DNA from 2 places in the Paenibacillus sp. F4 genome. Region 2 is predicted to be linked to the other one. Evidence: riboswitches for the same ligand, from Rfam matches in the RefSeq annotation. Region 2 holds a riboswitch; the other holds the start of a gene.
The links. Region 2 has a riboswitch for cyclic di-GMP ahead of C1T21_RS00185 (transglutaminase-like domain-containing protein). Riboswitches for the same ligand answer to the same signal wherever they lie in the genome.

Region 1: another riboswitch for cyclic di-GMP. It lies ahead of C1T21_RS15835 (glycosyl hydrolase); the one in region 2 lies ahead of C1T21_RS00185 (transglutaminase-like domain-containing protein).

The regions. Positions count from the first base shown of each region.
Region 1 is NZ_POVS01000014.1:130,759-134,184, forward strand. Features, by position in the region: gene C1T21_RS15830 (PD-(D/E)XK nuclease family protein) at 1-4, opposite strand, end outside; gene C1T21_RS15835 (glycosyl hydrolase) at 53-1,654, opposite strand; cyclic di-GMP riboswitch class I at 1,668-1,748, opposite strand; gene C1T21_RS15840 (sugar phosphate nucleotidyltransferase) at 1,904-3,280, opposite strand.
Region 2 is NZ_POVS01000003.1:34,253-37,678, reverse strand. Features, by position in the region: gene C1T21_RS00190 (AraC family transcriptional regulator) at 318-1,193, shown strand; cyclic di-GMP riboswitch class I at 1,300-1,378, shown strand; cyclic di-GMP riboswitch class I at 1,418-1,498, shown strand; gene C1T21_RS00185 (transglutaminase-like domain-containing protein) at 1,511-2,326, shown strand; gene C1T21_RS00180 (collagen binding domain-containing protein) at 2,698-3,426, shown strand, end outside.

The DNA of each region.
Region 1 (3,426 bases), on a different contig from region 2:
TCATATGATCGACCCTCTCTCCTCAAATTTTTGGACCGGGAAAGAGTATTAATCAAGGAAGAAACAAAGCGTTTCCGGGAATCACCGCTTTCGCTTCATGCTGACTTTCCCACATTAGACGTGCCATCGCGTCGCCTTTTTCATCATAGTATTCTACTTTTAAATCTACCATTTTGCCTGCTTCCAAAGTCATACTGCCTTTACGCTCTGTCCAGCTTTGTTTGAACCAGCTGTCAATCACCAATTTGCCGTCTACCCATACACGGATACCATCATCGGATATCGTGGTGAACGTATAGGTCTCGCTATATTGCGGTTTGATTTTACCCGTCCAGCGAACCGAGAACTGATCGGCATTCACCTTAGGGTCAGCTGCATTGGCACGCCAGTTGTAGTCCAGCTTGCTATCTGTACGGATCAAAACAGGACTTCCATTCAAATTCATATTGTTAAAATATTCGCCACGCAACCCGTTCACATATACCACATCAGGAACAGAAGGAGGAGTCGGAGCTGGGGGAACGATCACTACTGGCGGAGCCGGGATAGGCTCACTTTGTCCCTCGTCCGGTAAGGTCGGTATATCTGTCCCAGGTGGTTGAATCGTTTCCAATCCATTCTTCACATCATCCCGCGTCAAACTCCTCGAATCATTCATATAATCCTGAATTTGATTTGTTGTGTTATTCTCAGTCAGCATTTTGCCCCAAGTCATGGAATATACCCATTTAGGTTGAGCCTGCAACACCTCAGAACTCGGCATCTCACCGTGCTCCCCAATGGCAATCGGCTTATTCCGTGCCAGCCCAAGCAGACCTTCGTAATGACTTTGCTTAAAATCATTGTTGTAAATGTCTACTGCCAAGATGTCCACTTTGTCATCCCCGGGGTATTTCGGGGTATACGGGACAGTATACGAATTGGGCGCATTCGGACTCCATACCCATAGCAGATTGTTCAATTGATGTGTGTTTGTAAAACGGTCGTACATGATATTCCATAGCTGATTGAAATTAGTTTTGTTTCCCCACCAGAACCAGTCACCATTCATTTCGTGGTAAGGTCTCCACAAAACCGGAACCCCTGCATCACGAAGCTGCTTTAACGAAGCAGCGACCTTATCCAGATCGGCAATGAGGAGGTTATACTGCGTAGTACCTGGGGTCACGTATTTGTTGAACTCTGCCTGACTTACTTTCGCCTGTACATTGGCCCAAGTCAGTGGCCTACCCGGTAGCGCTTCATGAAAAGTCATCGTCACAATACCACCGGATCTGCTCCAACGGATAGCACTATCGACGACATTTTTACGTTGTGCTGCTTCCGTAGCGTCAGATTGACCAGAGATAGCTCCCATCTCATAGCCGTGTACACCCACATATGCCTGACTGATTTTTTGGACCTTGTTACTTAATTCATCCGGACTTTCCAAATAATCATGCTGACCGGTGACTATTTTTTTCCCTGAGATGTTGAGTAAATAGCTGTATAGTTCACGGGCCTGAGTAGAAGCGTCCGAATTAACAGGTTGTAATGAAGCGGCATTCGCCACAGACAGAGAATCACCAAAACCGACGGGCAACAATGAAAAAAGCATAATAACGGGGAGTACATGACGTATCAGTCGATACAGAGGAATAAAATTGAATCTCACTTTCGCTCTTCCTTTCGGTAGCCAGGCTGCCATCCTTGTGGAAGGCCCTTTAGCTTTGCGTACCTGCCTTTCGACAGGGCTGCGTTTATCGTTGGAAGGAGTTTGGATTCCTTCTTACCCTAAGTATCGACTTTTTTTTACCAAAATTTAATAGGTCATGTTCATGAATTTACAGGTTTTCGTCCAATTTCGACAGTTTAGGCTATGAATTTTCATGAATTCGTCTTTTTTTCGTTTTTACGAAAATAATTATGAGATAAATTGGTGACGGGAAATTTCATTCCAATCCATACAAAAGCGGACAATATCCTCTTCAACCAATTCAGAGCCAGTCTGCACCTCAATAAAGTCCACATCGGTCACAGCCAAAATGCTATGCTTCGTTCCTTCAGGAATGCGAACTACATCACCAGCTTTTACTTTGTGCAGCTTCTCATTCAAAATAATTTCCGCCTCACCACTAATAATGGTCCAAATTTCACTCCGTTTGAAATGAAGCTGATAGCTGATATTTTTGCCTTTCCGTACGCGGATTCGTTTGGTCAATACCTCGTTACCCTCGTCATACTTGACATAATCCACAACCCGATACTGCCCCCAACGACGTTCTTCATACATTGGACGCTGATCATGAGCCTTAAGCACTTCCTTAATGCGAGGACTTTCAGCCTTATTGGTCACAAGAATACCATCCGGGCTAGCGGCTACAATCAGATCATTCGTTCCAATGATCGCCACAGGAATGTCTAACTCGTTAATAAGACTCGTATTGACGCAATCCTCCGTTACTACACCTCTGCCCACTTGTTGATTAGACATTTCTTCTGTGAGCGTATTCCAGGTGCCCAAATCCTTCCAAAAACCATCGTACGGAAGAACGACAATGTCCTTCTCCTTCTCGACTACTTCATAGTCAAAGCTAATTTTTTCCAGAGATGCGTATTGCTTTTGCATTTCTTCATAATTCAGCGGCAAACCCTTGGATGCCAAGATATCCAGCAAATAACTTAATTTGAATGCAAAAACCCCGCAGTTCCATAGAGCATTGCGTTCAATCAGACGCTCCGCCTGCTCCCGGTCGGGTTTCTCTTGAAAATGGCTCACTTCGCGGTAGCCTGTGCTACCTTGGGTGGCATCGTTTTTCGGAATAATGTAACCATATTTCTCTGAAGGATAGGAAGGGACAACCCCGATTAAAGCAAGCTTACCTTCACTCTCCTGAAGCGTATGTTCCAGCTGGGCTACAGAAGCGAAGAAAGCATCCTCAACATAAGGATCTACAGGCAATATAGCTATAATTTCATCAGGGGAAACACCAGCAATGGAATATAGATAAGTCGCTGTCAGCGCAATCGCAGGAAAGGTGTCTCTGCGTTCCGGCTCAACAATGATGCGCGTATTCGGCCCGACCTGACTCTGGATCATTTCGACCTGTGCTCTCCCTGTCGCAATAAACGAGGATTCTGATAATCCGTTGTCTCCCAATTGTCTCCATACCCGCTGTACCATGGATTCCGAAATCCCCTCCGGGCTCTCCAGTACCTTCAAAAATTGTTTGGAACGGGAATCGTTGGACAAAGGCCATAATCTTTTACCGGAACCACCAGACAAAAGTACGAGCTTCATAACTCTCCACTTCCTCTCTATATTGGTTGGATGATCGGATGGGGCAAAGTTGAGTAGCCCGCTACGGGCTGGATTTGATCTTACGATCGCTGTTGGACCGGGATTCACTTGATTATATAAAATCGTATATAGGTTTGAATCCCGAT
Region 2 (3,426 bases):
ATGAAACCGAAAGGATATGTGCCTCAAAAAGTGGAATTGCAAGACTATGATATATTCATTAAATAGAGACCAGCCATTTACATTTTCTTCCTTCAAATCACCAAGTTAACGGATTAAATCCTGGAAGAATCCCGTCCTTTTCACATAGCTGTTTGCTGGTTATATTTGTTATATATTGTATAGTTCTAATCGCTACATGAATATACTTTAATGTGATAAAATAACCTTTGTAAATGGGAACTCCTGTTTTAAAAGGATATTCGTTAAACAAACTACAATTGTCTTACTAAAATTGTTCTTTTGTAAAGGAATTGGATATGACAACAAACCAAAAAAATGCCCAGTGTGTCTGGAGCGAAGATCCAGTTGCAATTATATGTACACCCTCTGCTTTCGCTAAGAAATCCCTCTTTTATATACAGGAGATAGGCTATTTCAAAACAGATGCTTATGAAATGGAACGGCAAAAGCTCACCTCTTTTTTGCTCCTTTTTACCCTGTCCGGGAGAGGGGAATTGCACTACCGGGACAAGGATTATATATTGAGACCTCATGATATGCTTTTTATTAATTGCGAAGAATATGTACAGTACAAAACTTCCTGTCAGAAGACATGGGAGTTTATTAGTGTGAATCTATATGGCAATCTTATTGACCATTTCTACGAACAATTCGATAAACACAATAAGCCTGTAATTTCACTAAAGGATTCAAGTGTAGTATCGGACAAGCTGCGCACCTTATTAAAGGTACAGCCAGAAAGAAGCATATCCTCTGAACTGCTCTCATCCAGGCTAATCGTTGACTTGTTAACGATTATTTTACAGCACCCCTACACCAATCCCAACGCGAATTCAGATGGAACCGCAGAGGTGCGCAAGGTAAAGCAATATCTGGATCAATCCTATTGTGAACGGATTACGCTGGATTCGCTAGCAGACATGTTCGAACTGAACAAGTTCAACCTGGCTAAAAACTTTAAAAAACAGATTGGCTTTTCCCCTATTGAGTATCTTATCAATGTTCGTATCACCGCTGCTCAAGGCTGGCTTAAAACTAGTGATGTAGCTATTGTGGACATCGCACAATATGTGGGCATTCCCAACACAAGTCATTTTATCAATCTGTTCAAAGAGCACATTGGAGAAACCCCTCATTCCTATCGCAAAAAATGGGGAAATCGAATGAAATAGGCCTTATGTATAATCTGCAAGTTTGGTTTGTCGATAAATAGGGAAATTTGTGATTTAAACTTGCCTAATAGAGTACCTAACTGATAGAATAAGAATATAAGCTATTCAGGATAAATGGCAAACTTGTCGAAAGGCAAGGACGCAAAGCTACAGGGCCTTCTGTATGATGGCAGCCAGCTACCGGTTGAAGTGGCTTTTTGTCGTGCTTTTTTACCGGAAAACTTTATACGAAATGGCAAACCTGTCGAAAGGCAGGGACGCAAAGCTATAGGGCCTTCTATTATGATGGCAGCCTGGCCACCGAAAGGAAGTTTTTTATGGGGAAAATGATATTTTCCGCACTTCTCCTACTTTTCATGCTGTCCACAACACTCTTAAATTCGACAATTTACGCTGCTGATAGTGATAGTGTTGCATGGTTGGATCAAAACAATGTAAATCATGGAACAGTCAGTGTGCGTTACCCTGTTAAACCTAACGTTAAAACCAAGATTTTGGTTACCAAAGATGCGCAAAAATACTCTTATAATCTGACACCCGGAAAATCCGAGGAAGTATTTCCTCTCCAGATGGGTAATGGGAACTATAGCATTAGTATTCTGGAACAGCTTAGTGGTAATCAATATAAAGTGATCGGACAAGATACGATCGAGTTAAAGCTAAATGATAGCAAAGCGGTATATCTCAATTCCGTTCAAAATATTGACTGGAGCGGTACTAATCAAGCGATTCAAAAAGCCCGTGAATTAACCAAAGGTGCAACAACGGATCTCGAGAAGCTTCAAAAAATTCATGACTACGTCATTAGTCATATCAAGTATGACTCCAACCAGGCCTTCGCCTTAACGACTGACTATCTGCCGCAAATTGATCGTACGTTAAGCTCGCAAAAAGATATTTGCTATGGTTATGCTTCACTGATGGCTGCTATGTTACGAAGTGTAGATGTACCAACCAAACTGGTTATGGGCAAATCTTCCTACGTAGACACCTACCATGCCTGGAATGAGGTTTACATCGACAATCAGTGGGTCGTCGTAGACACTACAGTAGATGCAGCACTGTATAAGGGTAAACAAAAATTCGAAATGATCAAAGATTCCTCCAAATACATTAAAACAAAGCAGTATTAATATCAATGTTTTTATTAATATTATTATTTTAAAAAATAAAAAGCGAAGAAGTAAAACCTCATTCTTTGTAGAGCCTTGATCACATGATCAAGGCTCTTTTTCTATCCTTGTTGAGAAATTGTTGAGATGTGACATGTATTCTAATCCAGAAAGACATTAAGGTCTAATACATTATCCTATATATCGGGACAAAAGGAGGAGAGATTCATCACTTATGTAGATTTTCATAAATTATGATAAAGCTCAATGCGGCTAACTTAGCATCATATGAATGAATGATGAATATATAAATACAACCATCTCGACCTCGAAGGAATAACCCATTAGCCGCTGAATAAAAGTATTTTAGGAATAGGAGATTTGTTTACCATATGAGAAAAAAATGGAATATAGCAATTGTTGCATTATTGCTCCTTTTGCAATGCTTTTTTAGTTCAACACAAGTCTATGCACAAAATCCCGACTCCGCTCTGCCAGTGAGCACGGGAACCGATCCGGTTCAGAGTGTCACTAACGATGTATATCCACAGCCTTCAGAGTCGGTTAACATCCCGCCTGCTTTACCGGCTCCAGCCACTGAGGCAAATGCCGGCTCAACTTCTGAGACGAAGACAACCCAGGAAAGTATTTTAACCAAGCTAACTCTATTAGATTCTACCGGAAGTGTTATTGATGCAGTGTATAATCCTGATAGTCGTATTGATATCGGCTCCGCCATCCATTTAGGCTATGAATGGGAGCTGCCGAACCATACGTATAAAGCTGGAGACACCTTTACCTTTCAATTACCTGAGCAATTCGAAATTTACACAGACATCACATCTCCTTTGACGAGTACGGACGGAGAAGTTGGCCATTTTACCGTAGACCGCCAAGGTAAAGTGATTATGACTTTTAATGATTACGTGGAAAGCCACTCTAATGTCAGCGGTAAGCTGGAGATCCAAACTGAGTTTAGCACACAAATAGAAAAAGGCAGTACAGAAGTCATTATTGCGATTCCAATCAAAGGCGGTGAGCAAACCGCTATCGTAAATATTAAGCCTGCAGCCGGTCCTACTATGGAAAAGCAAGGAAAGTATGATGGGAAAAATCAGATT